2 regions of the Paenibacillus sp. TC-CSREp1 genome follow, and region 1 is predicted to be linked to the other one. Evidence: predicted binding sites of a transcription regulator. Region 1 holds the regulator's gene; the other holds the start of a gene.
What was found. The regulator Rex, encoded in region 1, represses fermentation and respiration genes when NADH is low (regulators of the CRP and FNR family bind a similar motif). The targets are predictions, from matches to a motif close to TTGTGAAATATTTCACAA.

Region 1 (9,773 bases):
ATCCACGACGTCCAGTTTAAGTGCACGTGAACCAATCAGGCTCTGTCCTTCTCGATGAAGGTATTGCACGAGTCTGCCTAAATCTACATTAGGTTTCAAATCAAGTTTCATTTGCACATCATTGCGGTTAATAGTTATCTGAGCACTGTTGACACCATCATACTGTGTAACCATCTTTTCAATCGGACTTTGTACAGCAACTTGTCGATATATGAACCAACCTCCGAACAACAGGACGGCAGAAACAACGGCAGTAATAATAATAGGCATTACTTTCAGCTTCAATTGAATTTCCCCTCCCAAAAATGAGCCTATACACGATCTACAGGCATATATAGTTAGCTGTACTTGAAATCTGCAAGAACTGTTGCAGATTTGTTTGCGTTATTTGTTAACTTCAGTACATATTTGAGTATATCACATCGTATATACAATATCGAAGGTGAAAATATGAATAAAATATTAAATTTAACTATATTAGTTGAACTAAAGATTTTACACAATCCACTCCAATAACTCTATTAAACTTTAACATAAGCTGTTTTGACAGCATTTACTATCGTGAACATGCCAAAAAACCGGTTCAGTCGATGTATCGACTGCCGGTTTCTTGGCTAGCTGTTAGGAACTGTATACACCAGATCTACCTGCTCCCCGGTGCTGAATCGGTAAAACCGATAATAATTGTGTGTATCCGCTTTGTAATATACCTGCCAAACGTAAATATTATTTACGACTCCGGGCATGATCCGATTAATCTCGCCGCCAGGCACGTCCGACTCGAAGCGACTGCGAATTTGTGTCTCAGACATCCCGTTCTGCAGCAGCTCACTGTGAACCCCGCCCGTACCTTGCACAGGCTTATTGTTCGCATCAAACTTCACCCATACCATAATATCCTGGTTGTCTTTATTTTTGGCCGTCATCGTCCAATAGATGTTGTCATCGCCTTCTTTTTCGCCCCAGACGTATTTGCGCAGCTCATCCGGTGATGTGATGCCGAGCTGGTCCTTCGCCGCCTGAATCGCCAGTGCTTCCTCCTGGCGCTGATCCTGTGTAACGTAGACATAATATTGCTGCAGTCCAAACAAAACCAGAACGAGGATGAGCAGCGATATCCAGATCCACTTCTTTTTTTTCTTCAAGAGCTGAACTTCCTTTCCTTGAAAAACTGCACACTGCAGCCTGTCTATTCCTTAACGAGCAAGCAGCTGGTCAAATGCCTGCTGAGCTTCTCGCAAAATACGCTCTTCATCAAGTGTCAAACATTCACCATGCTTCACTACCTGCTTCCCGTCAACCCAGACGTGCTGCACGTCCTTCGCAGAAGCAGAATATATCGTATGTGAAATCAGATCGGTATGCGGATAGAAATGAGCCTGTTCAATATCTAATGCAATAAAATCAGCCTTCATTCCCACTAGCAGCGCTCCTGTATCCTTCAGAAAGATAGACTTCGCACCGTAACCTGTTCCAAGCAGCAGCGCCTCACCAGCAGGTACAGCTGTCGGATCGCCAGATACACCTTTATGGATAAGGGCTGCAAGCCGCATTTCCTCAAACATATCCAAATTGTTATTACTCGCAGGGCCATCTGTCCCCAGTGATACCGTCACCCCGGCTTTTAACAGCGCTGGAACACGCGCTACCCCGGAGGCCAGCTTCAGATTACTCCCCGGATTGTGAGATACGGCAACATCATGACGCCCCAAAATTTCGATCTCTTCATCGTTCAGATGCACCGCATGAGCTACCAGCGAAGGGCGGGAGAAGAAGCCGTGTTTCTCCAGATGTGCCACTGGACGCAGACCATAATCTGTTACATTTTGCTCAACTTCACGTAAGGTTTCTGACATGTGTGTATGCAGCGGCAGGTCCAGATCATGTGCAACCTGTACCAGCTTCTCTATGTAGTCTGGAGGACAAGTATAGGGTGCGTGCGGAGAAATTACGGTTGTGATGCGTCCACCCGCCTGTCCATTCCACTCACGTGCAAATGCTGCAGACTCTTCCAGTTTGCGCATCTGCTCTTCTTCCGAACAAAGTCCGATTACACCACGCGCAAGAGCAGCTCTTGCCCCGGACTGTTCCACCACTTTTGCGACCTGATCCATATGATCGTACATATCCAGAAATGCTGTTGTGCCGCCTTTCAACATCTCCAGCACGGAAAGCGATGCTCCCCAATACACGTCCTCGGAAGTCATTTTGGCCTCCATAGGCCACATTTTTTCCTGCAGCCACACCTGCAATGCCAGATCATCGCCATGGCCGCGAAGCAGTGACATCGCTGCATGACCATGCGTATTGATCAGACCCGGCAGGAAGAGAAGCCCTTTTCCATCCACTTTAGTCAGATGCTCGTTTCCTTCCGGCAGCGTCTCACCAATATGCACAATCTTGTCATCCTCAACAACCATATATCCTAGCACTACTGTCCAGTTGGAGCCTTCATTTACAGCAAATTTCCCGTTGTGAATTACCCATTTATTCGTTGTTGTCATCTTGCTCCTCGTCCTTTCCGTTCTCCAAGTAATAAGCCAGGCTCAGCAAATCTGTTGTAAAATCAGCATGATGGATACGTACATGCGGAGGTGTTTTCAGAATGGTTGGTGCAAAGTTCAGAATGGCCTCAATCCCCGATTCAATCAGCTGGTCAGCGACATTCTGCGCTTCTGTATCAGGAACCGTGATGATGCCGATGCGGATGTTATCTTTTTGTACCGCCTCGGTCAGCTCTTCCATCGGTTTGACCGTCAGACTGTTGATCTTGCTGCCAATCTTCGGACCATATGCATCAAAGATAGCTACAATCTTCATATTGTCCTTGAGGTACGCATTATAATTCGACAACGCATGTCCAAGATTACCGGCTCCAACCAGAGCCACATTGATCTGTTGGTCTATTTTCAATATGTGACGAATCTTCTCAATCAAGTAAGAAACATCATATCCAATGCCTTTACGGCCAAAATCACCAAAATAAGCCAGATCCTTGCGAATCTGGGCCGGATTCAAGTCAAGGCGTTGTCCAAGCTCCTGCGAGGAAACCGTTGTCACCTCACGCTGCACGAGTTCATTCAAATAACGCAAATACACAGGCAGACGTCTTACTACTGCTTCTGAAATTTTATCCGATTTCATTCTTGCTCCCCCTTACCATTGCCACGATAAAATAATAAATAATGCTGCGATATCAAAATACATATTGAAAAGATGAGCATTCTGTATATCTACCTATGCATAGCTGCAGTATTTTTATATATACAGAATGCCCGCAAGTTAAATTTATAAGTTCATGATGTTCTGCCTGTAAAGTCTCTTTCGAGTGTAACGCCATGTTAAAGCACAATGCAATGCCATAGCTTACAAAAAAATGAATATTTTTGCTACTCGGCAGGTCGATCCAGCCATTCGGAAATACGCGGTACCATCTGTTCTGTGAGCATATGTTCCATCTTCGGCCCAGGCAGCGAGTACAGGAAATACTTGCCGTAGTAAGCCTCGATCACACGGGTATCATACACGATGACAATACCCCGATCCTTGCCGGTACGAACCAGTCGTCCAAATCCCTGCTTGAACCGGATGACCGCCTGTGGAACAGACAGCTTCATAAATGGATTTTTTTTCTGCTCCACCAGCAGTTCACTCTTCGCTTCGAGAAGCGGATGGTTCGGCGGCTGAAACGGCAGTCGTACAATCGCCAGACAGGTGAGAGCTTCGCCTGGAATATCCACCCCTTCCCAGAAGCTGCTCGTGCCCAGCAGTACCGCCGCTTTGGCATCCTGAAATCTTCGGGTCAGCTTGGAGCGATTGCCACTGTCCACCCCTTGGCCCAGCAGAGAAATGTCATTTCCCGACAAGGCCTCCTTGAGCGGATCATACACCTGGCGAAGCATTTTGTAAGAGGTGAACAGCACCATCATCCGTCCACGAGTTGCGATCGCCGCTTCAGCCAGCGATTGCACCAGCATCTGTACAAAGTGTGCATCTCCGACACTGCCCTTCAGACTCGGGAAATCACGCGGGATCACCAGCAAAGCCTGCTCACGATAATTAAACGGAGAAGGAAGCATGGATGTCAGCAGCCGATTATTGTCCGCAGCCTCCTGCAAGCCCAGCTGCTCAATCATAAACTGGAAGGACTTATCTACAGACAATGTCGCCGATGTAAGCACAACGCTTTTCTTTTTGTCAAAAAACATCTCTTTCAGCTGTGCACTTACATCCACCGGAACAGCGTATAGCTGAAGGGATTTACTGCGGAACTGACCGCTAGCTTCCATCCAGTACACGGTCTTGGCATCGTCCATACGCATGAAGAATCGCAAATTCTCCTTCATTGTCGTCAAATCCTTCAACAGTCCGGTAATATCTGTGATCAGGCTGTCAGACTGATAATCATCCTGGTCCTCTTTCACTTCAAGCAGCAGCTTGTCGCCCTTGCGAACCATATCGCCCAGAGTGACATAGATCTGGTTCTCCAGATCCTGCAGCTCCTGCCATTTCGCAGGCTTTTGCGATGCCTTCAGTCGAAGGGAGAATTGTCCTGTCTCGCCTGGTGACGCATCGCTGCGTTCAGGAAGCAGGCTGAACAGAGCGTCGCTCAGACGGTCCCAGAGCTCCTTAACTTCCACAGCAAGAGGAAACATCTCATCCACCATGGAACCCCACTGCACGCCTTTCTCGTGTCCTGACAGCTGTGAGCGCAGCATCGGCAGCTGCCCGTTACGGCTGTCCTTGAACAAACGTGTGAGTGTGTGCACAAGGGTAAAATATTTCATATGAAGACCCAGATGTTTACCCGCAACATCCTCCAGGTGATGGGCCTCATCGATAACCAAACTTTCGTATGCTGGCAAAAGCTGATGAGCTGCCTTCACATCCGTGAACAGCTTCGAATGATTGGTAATCACAATGTCCGAAAGCCCGGCCTCATGCTTGGCGCGGTGATAGAAACATTTGCGGAACCAAGGGCAGGATCTGCCAAGACATGATTCAGATTCGCTCTGAACAGTCTCCCAGAAGTCGCCGCCACGTGCACTGAGGTTCAGCTCCTCGTCATCCCCCGTTTCCGTTTGTGTGAGCCATACAATCATTTGAGCTGCTGTGAAATAATCCTCTTTTGGCGTAGCAAATTCACGTTTGTTGATTTTGTGTTCGAACTTGCGAAGGCACAGGTAATGCCCTCTGCCCTTGAAGACAGCGGCCTTGAACGGGAATGGCACCACCTGTGTCAGCATGGGAATATCCCGCTCACGCAGCTGCTCCTGCAAATTGATGGTGTGAGTGCTCACCATCACCTTCTGCTCCTGTTTAACACTTTCATAAATAGCAGGCAGCAAGTACCCCAGTGACTTCCCTGTGCCCGTTCCAGCTTCCAGAAGAAGATGTTTCTCTTCATCCAGCGCCTGTCGTACACTGCTAAACATCTGTGTCTGTGCTTCACGCTCTTCATAATGCTCCAGCGTATCCTTGAGATTAGCTCTCACCTGATCCATAAACTGATCAAAGCTTACCCCGTCCAGCGGATTCGCTTCCCGTTCATCGCGAGGTGCTCCAATCTCCGTCCAATCGCTGACGTTAAGCGCCAGCTGACGATAATACGTATGCCCGTCAAGGTCTTGTATTGGCTCAGCTTCCTTCTCGCTGCGCAGTCCGTCCAAAAACCAGCCCAGATCACTATCCTCTGGCGCAAACAGATCACTAAGCCGCTGAATTGTTATTAAAGGCAGCTCTTTAAGCTCATCCAGACACTTGAGCAGCACATAAGCTGTTGCAAGTGCATCGCTGTCCGCCTGATGTGGACGGTCATGCTGAAATCCGAACTCGGCTGACACATAACCGAGCTGATACGATCCCAGAGAAGGAAACGTAATTTTCAGAAAGTCGATCGTATCGAGAATACGGCCTGTAAAAGGCAAATAACCGCACCGATCCAGCGCATTCTGCAAAAAATGAAAATCAAAGGCAACGTTATGGCCCACAAGCACCACATCGTCAAGAAGCGGTACCATCTCCATCATCATCTCTTCGAGTGAAGGAGCATCCGCGACATCGTCTTCTGTAATTCCGGTCAGCCCCGTAATAAAAGGAGGAATAGGTACACCCGGATTTACATAAGAACTATATATTTGAGTTATGCTGTAGTCATGATCTATGATGGCAAGTCCGGCCTGTATAATCTCACCGTCGGACTGCGTGCCGGTTGTTTCGAAATCCAAAACGGCAAATTTCATTGCAATATACGGTCCCTTCCATTCCAGTCTATGTTACAGCATAGCAAAAAAAAGGACATTTGAAAATTAACTGACAAAAAAGCGGTGTTCCCGCCGCTATGCCATAGGAGGAAACACCGTTCTTTTGCCGCCAAATGTCCATTTTAATTCAGGGCATTCAGCTGATTTGCGTATTGCAGTTTGCCTCTGTTCAGCCTGCAGGCTTCCATGTTATACAGAGGCTCGGTCAATGTCGGGTCATGCTGAAGGGCCTGGGCAAACAAGGAGCAAGCTGCTTCCGGATTTGAAAGCTTGGCTTGAATACAGCCCAGAACATTACATACAAGGCCCTTGAGCCGCGCAGAACCGTTTAACAGCATAATATGCTGTAAATGGACTTCTGAATCGAATAACTGTTCCAGATTCAGGTGAGCAAGTGCCAGATAGAAGCGGGCCAGCGCACTCTCCGGATAGTCGTGAACAACCCTTGAGAATTGATCAATGGCTTGCGGATACATTTGCAGCTTGAAGTACCCCTGACCGCGACTGAAGCATTCCAGATAAAGCTCGGGAAGAGCAGTAACTGCCTCCTGCTCCGGCTCCAGAGAAGCCGGCTTTTCGAGCTCCTGCTCCCTCAGCTGGCTCATCTTTTCTTCAAACATCAGCCATTCATCCAGCACTCCATCACTCATGCGCTTTAATAAATTCCATTTCTGCTGCAGTTCCTGTTTGTCCAGACCTTTAGCGGAAGGATAGCTCTTGATAATTTCATCTAACATGTCGTTCATCTCGGCGAAAACATGCTGGAACATCGCTTGCATCCCCACCCTTGAAAAAATGGATTAGTGCAGTGACCTGTACTCATTTTTTGCTGGATGAGCCGATTTCATTCCCCTTCCCAGCCGATTACAAAATCGTGGCGTGCACTTCCTTTTTCATCGTCTGCACCGGTTTGTTCTGACCGTCGACGAATACCACCGTTGGTTGATGTGTACTCGCTTCTTCCTGAGACATCATCGCATAGGAAATGATAATTACCGTATCTCCAGGCTGTACGAGACGGGCTGCCGCGCCGTTCAGGCAGATTACACCACTGCCGCGCGGACCTGGAATAACATAGGTTTCAAGCCGTGCACCATTGTTGTTATTCACAATTTGCACCTTTTCATTTTCCATCAGGTCCGATGTCTCCATCAGGTCTTCATCAATGGTAATGCTACCCACATAGTTCAAGTTCGCTTCCGTCACCGTCGCACGGTGGATTTTGGATTTCATCAAAGTTCTAAACATGGGACAGCACCTCCAGATGTTGAATACGTATATTATCAATCAATCTTGTTTTTCCAAATTTCACGGCCAGTGCAATTAACAGATCGTCGAAGGCACGCAGTTCATCCAGGTCATGAAGCGGCTCCAGACTTGGAAAAGCCTGAATCTCTGCATAATCAATAACAGCTTCAGCAGATTTGCCAATGTGCTCACGCAGCAGACGACGAACGTCAGCCGCTGTAACCGCCTTTCCTGCCTCAACAGCCTCCTGCACCGCACGCAGTGCCTGAGACAGCACTAATGCCTCCTTACGCAGCTCTGAGCTCAAATAAACATTGCGCGAGCTCAGCGCCAGTCCATCCTCTTCACGAACAATCGGGCAAGGTACAATCTCAACAGGCATATTAAGATCATTGACCATCTGTTCAATGACTGCTACCTGCTGTGCATCCTTCATACCGAAAAACGCCTTTTGCGGCTGCACGATGTTAAACAGCTTGGATACAACCGTCGTGACACCGTCAAAATGCCCCGGACGAGAGGCTCCGCATAAACGCTCCGTGATTCGGGAGACCGAAACTGTCGTTTGTGTCGGCTGTGGATACATCTCCTCCACGGAGGGAATAAATACGATATCGACTCCTTCATTGCGAGCTGTCTCAACATCCCTTGCCTCATCCCGCGGATAACTGTCGAAGTCTTCATTCGGACCAAACTGAATCGGATTCACAAAAATACTCAGTACCACGATGTCCGTTTGTTGTCTTGCAGCCTTCATCAGGCTGGCATGACCCTGGTGAAGATATCCCATCGTTGGTACCAGTCCAACAACAGCCCCTTTAGCATCGCCCGCCTGATTTGTGCGAATCAACTGAATTTCCTGTCTTAATGCTGTGATTGTGCGTATAACCTTCATCAGCGAATTTCCACCTTTTCTTTGCGTTGTCCATACAATTCATCCAGCACACCATCAGCGGCATTGAATACATGCTCTTCTGCCGGGAATGAACGATCCTTCACTTCTTTTACGTAAGCTGCAATGCTGCTGCGAATCAGCGAACCAACGTCGCCATAAGTTTTGACAAAACGTTTCGGTGTGTAAGGCGAAGCATACTGAACCACGTCATGGAAAACGAGCACCTGTCCATCGCATCCGCGGCCTGCACCGATGCCAATGGTTGGAATGGATAACTCTTTCGAAATGGCAGCTGCAACCTCTTCCGTTACCAGCTCAAGCACGATGCCAAAAGCACCTGCGGCCTCAAGCGCCTTCGCTTCATCCATCAGACGCTTCGCATCTGCAGCATCCTTGCCCTGAATGCGGTAACCTCCGATTTGATTCACCGATTGCGGCGTCAAACCGATGTGTCCAAGCACAGGTACTCCTGCCTGCACTACGGCTTTGACCGTATCTGCAATTTCAACGCCGCCTTCCATTTTGACCGCATGCGCATGACCCTCCTGCATCAGGCGGCGCACACCTTTCAGCGTTTCGTCAATACTGCCGTGATACGTCATGAAAGGCATATCTGCCACGATAAACGTATTCTCTGCACCACGTACAACCGAACGGGTATGGTACACCATATCATCAATCGTCACCGGCAGCGTGGAATTGTAACCCAGCACAACGTTTCCCAGGGAATCTCCCACCAGAATGATATCAATGCCGGCTTCCTCGGCAAGCAGAGCTGTCGGATAATCGTAAGCCGTAATCATGCTTAGCGGTATTCCGTCCTGCTTGTATTTTTTCATTTTCACAATGTTCAATGGTTGCTTCTTAGCCATGTTCTTGTGCCCCTTTCTCTTTCCCTTTTCATTAAACGCAACAAAAAAAACCTTTTAGTTTTTCCACTAAAAAGTCCCGAAAAGTCAAAAAAGAGTCACTTGCGATCGTCCCTTCTGTCTCGGTCCTCTTCGGCTCAGAGCAGAATCCAACAATACTTTTGTCGATATGTTACTTTGATTACATTGCCGTCTGCTTCAACAAACAAAGCAAACAGAACCAAGATATACTGCCCTAAGGAGTGCAGCTCGGTCTGTAACAACCCGATACCGCCTCACGAACACAGTATAGCAGAGTTCTGCTCAAACTTCACGTCTAATGTTCACATGACCTGTGAAAGTTCGACAAAATGTCAGCTTTTCCAGCTTACTTCCCCTGAAACGATGAGCTCACGGTGTCCATCCTGCATCTCGACTACTAGCGCCCCCGAAGGGTCAAGCCCTACAGTTGTGCCTTCAATCACTCCATGTGGATTCGTGATGGTCACTTTGCGGTGC
Region 2 (9,773 bases), on a different contig from region 1:
TCTGGGGCGTGAAAATGCAATCCATCACTTCCATGCCAAGGATACAACGATTGATCCGGTGAACGTGAACAAACACGGCGTAACGGATATGCAGGACTACACCAACATGCTGGATCGTGCGTGGCAGTTCCGCTCCGTGGGTTACGGACATGATAACAAAACGTGGGCTGATATTATGAGTGCCCTGCGTCTGGTTGGTTATGATTATGTTGTAAGTATTGAACATGAAGACGGTCTGATGTCAGTGGAAGAAGGCTTCTCTAAAGCCGTACAAAATCTCCAGCAAGTATTGATCGAAGAGCCGCTGGGCGATATGTGGTGGGTTTAGAGCTATATTAGGGGGAAATTAAATATGATTAACGTCACCATTTGGAATGAATTTGTCCATGAGAAAATCCATGATGAAGTTAAAGAAGTTTATCCGGACGGTCTGCACCGTGCACTTGCTGACGGACTTGGCGGTGAAGGATTTGCGATACGAACAGCTACACTGGATCAGCCTGAACACGGTCTGAGTGATGAAGTGCTGGATTCCACAGATGTGTTGATATGGTGGGGACATATGGCACATGATCGCGTGAGTGATGAGATTGTACAGAAGGTTACACAGCGCGTATTGAACGGCATGGGCATGATCGTGCTGCATTCCGGGCATTTTTCCAAGCCCTTCAAGGCGCTAATGGGAACAAGCTGTGATCTCAAGTGGCGTGTAGCAGATGAGCAGGAGATTGTATGGTGTGTTAATCCGTCCCACCCGATTGCTGAAGGCATCGAGGGCAAGATTGTTCTGGAAAAAGAAGAAATGTACGGTGAGTTCTTCGATATTCCCGTGCCGGATGAGCTGATATTTGTCAGCAACTTTCAAGGTGGAGAGGTGTTCCGAAGCGGATGCACATTCCGCCGCGGTGAAGGTAAAATCTTTTATTTCCGTCCAGGCCACGAGACATACCCGACCTATTACCATCCGGAGATTTTAAAAGTGATCAGCAACGCTGTAAAGTGGGCTTATCCGGCCCGCAGCTTCAAGCCGCAATATGGCAAGAGTGAACCTGCAAGACCAATTGGTGGCGTGCTGGTCTAAGCCGCAGCAGTTTTATCCATGGACGATTTTCATAAAATGACTGAAATAGCTCAAGAGCCCTTCTCCCGGTTGCAGAACTGTGGCAGAAGGGCTTTTTTTGGGTATTATAATCATAATGGTTGTTAAACGATTTTTTCCATGGTTACCTGACGCTACGTGTTGTATACTGTAGGTGTTAGTTCGAAGTCTCGCTTCTAAAATTTGAAGTTTTTTGAGGCAGGCGTTTTCTTTACAGTCTAAATATGTTATTATGAAATATACTAACAAAATGTAAGCAGATTGATCTCTAAAGAGGTGATGAAAGTGGAAGATCAAGATTTGCGGATGTGTCCGCGTTTTGAAACGGCGTTTTCTTTTTTGGGCAAACGCTGGAACGGTTTGATTATCCAGACATTAATGAGTGGTTCAAAGCGATTTAAGGACATCTCTAATCTGATTCCGTCCATGAGTGACAAGATGTTGTCTGAACGGATGAAAGACCTAGAGAGCGAAGGTATTCTGGTACGCCATGTGTATCCTGAAACACCTGTAAGAATTGAATATGAGCTGACCGAGAAGGGCAAAGCCTTGCAGCCTGTAATGAATCAGATTCAAGACTGGGCAGAGCATTGGGTTGAGTAAACCCGAGGTGTGCGGCCTGAAGCAAGCCAAAACAAAAACTCCTTGATTTCTTGGAATCAGGAGTTTTTTGTCTTCTGAAACCGGTTGGAACGTGCTTTTTCTTGCGCCCCTGTGCACATGTTGTCATGAGATGTAGTATAATCTATAGAAAATGGCCGCAGGCGGCCGGAGCGAAGGAGGCCACTTGTCATGAGAGAAGAAAGCTTATCCCGTGAAATACGCTACGGCAAACAAGATATTGCGGAACTTGAGAGCGCATCCATTCAGGTTCATCTCATTTATCAGAAAACGGCGGAACTGTTCAGGCGCACAGCCAATTCACATGAGGACCAGGATAACCCCGCTCAAGCCGAAGATCATATGATCGACTTTACTGGCTTGGTGTCGTCTCCGGCAGTGCTGCAAAAGTGGATTCAGGCGCCTGGCGGCTGGAAATGTATCGGTTGTGAGCTGAGGGTACCGGATGGGAAGGACGCTCATGAACAACAACAACTCATTAGCGATCGGCTCTGTATGAAGGCAGCAAATGGTAAACGGGTGCAGATCGAGATGCTGATTCAGGCAGTCGTCTGGTCACAATATGAAAAAATTCGAATGCTGGCCCCATGGCTGGGTGACGAGCCATTCTATACAGCGGAGGAACTGGATGTTATCGCACGTTATATCGTGCCCACCTATTTCTCGGATCGCCCGTTTAATGAGCAGGGGAAGCTGTTCAAAATTCATCAGCCCTACGGATATATTCCGCTTTATCAGGAATACGTAGATGCCCCTTCCTGCTGTGTGCAGGTTGATGGTGAGCTTCTGGAAGGCCGTTTGTTAACAGGTGTATTTGTATCCGATACTCAAACTTTTGGACTCAATCCTTATCTGAAGGATGGGGACGGAGGCCGAACCTATATGCAACCTTTTGTACAATAGTCAGTCTGGTCCAAAAGCAGGACAAACGCTGGTATAGAGGCCCCTTCTTCTTGGGGCCATTTTTTGATTTGTGTGTTACAGCAGAAGACTGCCTGACAAAAGTAACGGCTTTGATACTGTTTTTTATTGAGGAATGTGCCATAATAGAGGTTATGGACAACAGGGTGAATGATTTTACGCAGGGTGGTGTTACCTACATGATGAAGACAATTCCCGGTTACATAGGACTATGTTTGCTTATACTCGCCGTTCTAACGGGCTGTACCCGAGAGCCGAAGCCTGCAGAGCAGCCGGTTGTCTCGGAAAAGGATTCGGCCAATACAATTACAGTTTCGATTGATGGCAGTACATTTTTACCTGATGCGACCAAGTCCATCAAACGTGATTTCAGTGAAGGTCTGACGCTCAAAAAAGCACTGCTGAACAGCGGACTGGTTGATTTTACGGCAGACGGCAAACGGATCCAATCCGTTGGTGAGGTTTCGCTGGATTCTTCCTTGAGCTGGGCCGTGAAGCTGAATGGCAAGGACATTCAACAGGAAAACTGGGATATCGAGCTTCATGCCAAAGATGAAGTCACTATATATGTCAAAGCTGCTGATAGTAGTGGGGAAGGTGTCGTGTATCAGACAACCCTGCTGAAAGTGAGTGGCGGCAGCATCAAGCCGAATCTGAAACGGCAATATGCCGGCATTTATGTACAGGAGTGTACGGTTCGTGACGTATTGAAATCGAGTGGTGTTGTACGTATGTCGGAGAACAACAAATATGTTGTTGCCGTAGAAAATGTTATCCCTGGTATGAATGAGCGCTGGGTTATTATGGTGAATGACAAGGAGCTAATGGAGAACGGGTTGGATATGAAATTAAGTCCACGGGATGCGATAAAGCTCGAACTGGCCAAAGTTTCCTGAACGAGTCTGACATATAGAGCAAGCATTAAAAGCCCAACGGTGTTTAACCAGGTTGGGCTTTTACTTGTGTAATTAAGCATTGAGCATGACAGTCAATTTGCCGAAACGATTCGGTGAATTGCTTGAATACTTGATTTTTCGCATCAGATGCGGCAAATTTCATTCGGACACAGTTCGCAATGACAGATGCCCTGCAGCATTTTCAAGTCTTTAATGACAATCATGCCGTTGTCATATTCGAGCGCGTCTTTTTTACGAAGATCGCTGAGCATGCGGTTTACACTTTCACGGGTAGCGCCAATCATATTGGACAGGTCCGTGTGCGTAATTTTTTTATGAATAATCACATGATCTCCATGGGCTTCTCCATAGGAATTCGACAGCCGGATCAGCGTAGAGCAGAGGGCCCCGGGTTTACCGTATAACATCAGATCACGGAATTTGGTTTGTGTCAGACGGTGGTGAATGCCCATCCATTTCATAAAATCAATGGCAAAGTCACAGTGCTGGCAGATCAGCATTTCCAGGTCCTTGTGCTCCAGCACACCAATCTCGCTGTCCTCCAGCACTTCTGCCGAAAAGCTGTGTCTGGAACCAAAGAAGGGATCAGCCTGCCCGATCATATCACCAGTCTGATTATGTACATGATCAGTTCCTTGCCTTCGTCGGTGGATTTGGTAATCTGGGCACGCCCCCGTTTCATATAATAAAGCTTGTCGGAGACGTCACCTTCCCAGTAGAGGTGTGTTCCTTCCGGGTAAGTACGGTCCTTCATTGTGACGAGCAGATGATTAAAATTGACTTCCGAGAAACAGCTGGTGTTACCGCGTTTTTCCAGTACGTTTGTTAAATCTCCCATACGTTGCTCTCCCCTTTGTATCCATCGGACGGCTATCCTTTAATAAAAAAACAGCCCCGTGGTTTGCCGCAAGCTGTGCCATCCTGATCTGGTCATCTCGGCCGTGTGGAGGTACGGTACAAATTGCGGTGGTTCAATTTTTAAGTTCAGTATATACCTAATCTTGGGGTTTGAGGGGCATGGAAAGCCTGTAAAAATGGCGAAATTTCAAACATTGTGATTAAATTCACTTTCGAAAGGGAAGTATGAGCCTGACAGCACTATATTTAAAATAGGAAGCAAAATTGCAGGGGAAGAGGGCTTGCCGAAGGCTGTTAAAAACTTAAATTAAATTTGTTATACTTTGTGAAAAAAATCACATATTTATTCTTTTACGCATGGTACGATGGGCATGTAAAGAAGAGAGACAAACAATACGAACCTTTAGGAGGATGAGGGAGATGGCTGTGAAGAATGAGGTCGCCCCAGTAAAAGAACCGACAGCAGGTCAGTATATTCAAACGTTAATTGACAAAGCAAACAAAGCACATGCAGCATTCATGTCCATGGATCAGGAACAAATTGACCGGATTGTGCAGGCGATGGCGCTTGCGGGACTGGATAAACATATGCTGCTCGCCAAAATGGCCGTTGAAGAAACAGGACGCGGTGTTTATGAAGATAAAATCACTAAAAATATTTTTGCAACTGAATACATCTATAATAGCATCAAATACGAAAAAACAGTAGGTGTCATTGAAGATAACGAGTACGACAGCTTCCAGAAAATTGCGGAACCCGTCGGCATCATTATGGGGATTACACCGGTAACCAATCCAACGTCAACAACGATGTTCAAAGCATTGATTGCGATCAAAACACGTAACCCGATCATCTTTGGTTTCCACCCATCCGCACAGAATTGCAGCCGCGAGGCAGCAAAAATCTTGCTCGAAGCTGCTGTGAAGCACGGTGCTCCAGCTGACTGTATCCAGTGGATCGACGATCCATCCATGGACCGCACCAACGCACTCATGAATCACAATGATGTAGCGCTCATCCTGGCAACAGGTGGATCAGGAATGGTTCGAGCGGCGTACAGCTGTGGTAAACCGGCACTCGGCGTAGGACCTGGTAACGTACCATGCTTTATTGAGAAAAGTGCGGATATCAATCAGGCAGTAACGGATTTGATTTTGTCGAAATCTTTTGATAACGGCATGATCTGTGCATCTGAACAAGCGGTAATCATTGAAGAGCCGATCTTTGATCAAGTGAAAAAGAAAATGATTGCGAACGGCTGTTACTTCGTCAACAAAGATGAAGCTGCCAAATTGACAGCAGGTGCAATCAACGCAGAGAAATGTGCGGTTAATCCGGCAATTGTAGGTCAGTCCGCTGTGAACATTGCAAAAATGTGCGGAATTGAAGTACCGGCAGGTACTAAAATTCTGGTAGCCGAGATTGAAGGCGTTGGTACAAAATTCCCGTTATCTGCAGAAAAATTAAGTCCGGTACTCGCTTGTTACAAAGTAAAAACAGCAAAAGACGGCATCGAGCGTGCAGCAGAAGTGGTAGCGTTTGGCGGTATGGGTCACTCCTCCGTTATTCACTCGAACAATGAAGAAGTGATCAACCAATTTGCAGATCGCCTGCAAACAGGACGGATTATCGTGAACTCCCCATCCACACACGGCGCGATCGGTGACATCTACAATACCAATATGCCATCATTGACTCTTGGATGCGGCTCGTATGGACGTAACTCAACTTCTTCGAACGTTACAGCTGTGAACTTAATCAACGTGAAAAGGGTGGCTCGCCGTACCGTGAATATGCAATGGTTCAAAGTACCGAACAAAGTTTACTTCGAAAAAGGAGCAACACAATATCTTGCCAAAATGCCGGATATTACTCGCGTAGCAATCATTACCGATGCCATGATGGTCAAACTTGGTTATGTGGAGAAAGTTGAGCACTATCTGCGTCAGCGTCAAACACCGGTTGCCATCGAAGTATTCTCTGAAGTTGAGCCAGATCCATCCACAACAACAGTAGATCGTGGTAAAGCGATGATGGATCGCTTCCAGCCTGACTGCATTATCGCACTCGGCGGCGGATCACCAATGGATGCTGCCAAAGCCATGTGGCTGTTCTATGAATACCCGGATACAGACTTCAACAACCTGAAACAAAAATTTATGGATATCCGCAAACGGATCTACAAATATCCTAAACTCGGCATCAAAGCAAAATTTGTTGCGATCCCGACCACATCTGGTACAGGTTCTGAAGTTACATCGTTCGCAGTAATCACAGATAAAGAGCAAGGTAATACCAAATATCCGCTGGCTGACTATGAGCTGACACCGGACGTAGCGATTGTGGACCCGGAATTCGTATACAGCCTGCCAAAAACAGCAGTAGCAGATACAGGGATGGACGTCCTGACTCACGCCATCGAAGCTTATGTATCCGTAATGGCGAATGATTACACAGACGGCCTGGCCATCAAAGCAATTCAACTGGTGTTCCAATATCTGGAGCAATCGGCACTGCAAGGGGATAAACTGGCTCGCGAAAAAATGCATAATGCTTCGACCATTGCAGGTATGGCCTTTGCCAACGCATTCCTGGGAATTAACCACAGCTTGGCGCACAAATGGGGCGGTCAGTACCACACTGCACACGGTCGCACAAATGCAATCCTGATGCCACACGTGATTCGCTACAATGCGAAAAAACCGACGAAGTTTGCATCGTTCCCGAAATATTCGCACTTCGTAGCTGATGAGCGTTACGCTGAAATCGCACGTATTCTCGGATTGCCGGCTCGCACAACGGAAGAGGGCGTAAACAGCCTGATCAAAGCGATTCGTGATCTGAACAAAAAACTGGGCATTGAGGAATCATTCCAGGAAATCGGATTTGACGCCAAAGACTTCGAAGCACATGTTGACTATCTGGCAGATCGTGCATTCGAAGACCAGTGTACAACAGCGAATCCAAAATTGCCGCTGGTGACTGAGCTGGCTGATGTATACCGCAACGCATTCTACGGCAAGTTTGAATAACAAGCAGCATAAATAACATCAACCACTAGGGTTGAGGCAATAGTACAGGGTTCCCCGAGCTGGGGAGCCCCGATTGCCGTATCGTCGCCAAAGGATTAGAGGAGCAGGAAAGGAGGTGGGAAAAGGAGGAGGTGACCCCCACAAAAAATGGGCAGAAAAACGAAGAAGCAAAGCGTTTTTTTTCAGGAGCGTTCAGTCGCAGGCCCGCACGAAGACAGCACACGCAGCGTACCAAGGAAAGCAACCCACAAGAGATGGGCAGAAAAACGGAAAGGCAAAGCATCCGTTTTTCAGGAATCTCCGAAAGGTCAGTGGTTGCCCCAAGCATGGCGGAGCAATGGTTCCTAAAAACAGGTAGGAACGGAAGGGGGAGGTGGCTGTTTGCACAATAGAGGTTCACACGTTAACGGAGCGGGCAGGACAAACGGAAGAAGCGGAGCGTTCGCCTTTATCCCCGGATTTTCACTTTGGAAAAAGTGAATCAAAAAAATCCGGGGATAACAGCGATCTGAAGTTGTTCTGCCCGCGGAGAGGCCTAGTGTGAACACTTTCCTCTGTACAATAAGACAACGCCCAACCAGAGTGAGAAAGGTCGCAAAGTTTGTGACAAAAATCACAGATGGTGAAAGCGCCAAGACGTATACTGAAAATGTAAGAAAAACATTCATTCCGCGGTTCCGGTTCCCAACTAGAGAGAACGTGTTCCGGCTCATGTGAAACAATTCACATCAATCGCGGATCTGGACATCTGATGATACGTGTACTGCAGCAATGTGATGTGTCCAGAAATCCAAAAAAGCGGAGGGATTAAGATGTCGGTGATCGAAAAGGATGTCAAACAACAAACAGGCTGGAGAAACTTTACTAAAGGAACTTGGACCAAGACCGTAGATGTGAATGATTTTCTGGTGCACAACCTGTCTCCTTATTACGGGGATGAGTCTTTCCTCGCAGGAGCTACCCAGAATACCAAAGAATTATGGGATATCGTATCCGATTTAACCAAAAAAGAACGGGACAATGGCGGAGTGCTTGATGTGGATGTGAATACCCCTTCAACCATCACTTCTCATCAACCGGGTTATCTGGATCAGTCCAAAGAGCAGATTGTCGGTGTGCAAACAGACGCACCATTCAAACGTTCCATTCAGCCATTCGGCGGAATTCGTATGATGATTGACGCGTGTGAAGCATATGGTTTTGAAATGCCTCAAGCTGTCATTGATATATTTACAAACATTCGCAAAACCCATAACCAGGGTGTATTCGACGCTTACACTTCAGAGATGCGTGCAGCACGTAAAGCAGGCATCATTACAGGTCTGCCAGATGCATACGGCCGCGGCCGGATTATCGGTGACTATCGCCGGGTTGCTTTGTACGGGGTAGATTTCCTGATTCGTCACAAAAAAGGCGAGCTCAACGCACTTGAAGTAGATGTTATTGATGAAGATGTGATTCGCCTTCGCGAAGAATTGTCTGAACAGATTCGCGCATTGCAAGAACTGAAACAACTGGGCGAAATGCACGGCTTCGATATTTCCTTGCCAGCAACAACAGCAAAAGAAGCATTCCAATGGTTGTACTTCGGTTACCTCGCAGCCATCAAAGAACAGAACGGTGCGGCGATGTCCCTTGGACGTGTGTCTTCTTTCCTGGATATCTACATTGAACGTGATCTGCAAGAAGGTGTGCTGACAGAAGAACAGGCTCAAGAGCTGGTGGACCACTTTGTTATGAAATTGCGGATTGTCAAATTCCTGCGTACACCGGATTACAACGAATTGTTCAGTGGTGACCCGACATGGGTAACCGAGTCCATCGGGGGAATGTCCGTTAATGGTGAAACACGCGTAACCAAAAACAGCTTCCGCTTCCTGCACACACTGCACAATCTGGGCCCTGCACCAGAGCCGAACCTGACCGTACTGTGGTCTACCAAACTGCCTGAAGCCTTCAAAGATTACTGCAGTAAAGTATCCATTGAAACCAGCTCCATTCAGTATGAGAATGACGATCTGATGCGTCCGATCTACGGTGACGATTATGGTATTGCATGCTGTGTATCCGCGATGAAGATCGGTAAACAAATGCAGTTCTTCGGTGCACGTGCCAACTTGGCCAAAGCTTTGCTGTACGCAATCAACGGTGGACGTGATGAAAAATCAGGAGCACAGGTTGGTCCGGAGTACCCTGCCATTACAAGTGAAGTTCTGGATTACAACGAAGTGATGAAACGCTTCAAACCGATGATGGAGTGGCTGGCTAAACTGTACATGAACACACTGAACGTGATCCACTACATGCATGATAAATACAGCTAC

Region 2: a site for Rex is predicted at 8,161-8,178, ahead of pflB (formate C-acetyltransferase). Genes of this name have one in related genera too.

Annotation. Positions count from the first base shown of each region.
Region 1 is NZ_JBNOKM010000006.1:214,194-223,966, forward strand. It holds gene ACQSGY_RS11100 (hypothetical protein) at 1-285, opposite strand, end outside; gene ACQSGY_RS11105 (DUF5590 domain-containing protein) at 615-1,145, opposite strand; gene ACQSGY_RS11110 (amidohydrolase) at 1,197-2,504, opposite strand; gene ACQSGY_RS11115 (redox-sensing transcriptional repressor Rex) at 2,488-3,144, opposite strand; gene dinG (ATP-dependent DNA helicase DinG) at 3,390-6,242, opposite strand; gene ACQSGY_RS11125 (tetratricopeptide repeat protein) at 6,386-7,033, opposite strand; gene panD (aspartate 1-decarboxylase) at 7,128-7,511, opposite strand; gene panC (pantoate--beta-alanine ligase) at 7,504-8,406, opposite strand; gene panB (3-methyl-2-oxobutanoate hydroxymethyltransferase) at 8,406-9,278, opposite strand; gene ACQSGY_RS11145 (biotin--[acetyl-CoA-carboxylase] ligase) at 9,629-9,773, opposite strand, start outside.
Region 2 is NZ_JBNOKM010000001.1:76,288-86,060, reverse strand. It holds gene ACQSGY_RS00420 (sugar phosphate isomerase/epimerase family protein) at 1-328, shown strand, start outside; gene ACQSGY_RS00415 (ThuA domain-containing protein) at 353-1,081, shown strand; gene ACQSGY_RS00410 (winged helix-turn-helix transcriptional regulator) at 1,406-1,702, shown strand; gene ACQSGY_RS00405 (hypothetical protein) at 1,892-2,623, shown strand; gene ACQSGY_RS00400 (hypothetical protein) at 2,821-3,537, shown strand; partial or broken gene ACQSGY_RS00395 (Crp/Fnr family transcriptional regulator) at 3,681-4,396, opposite strand; gene adhE (bifunctional acetaldehyde-CoA/alcohol dehydrogenase) at 4,837-7,449, shown strand; gene pflB (formate C-acetyltransferase) at 8,262-9,773, shown strand, end outside.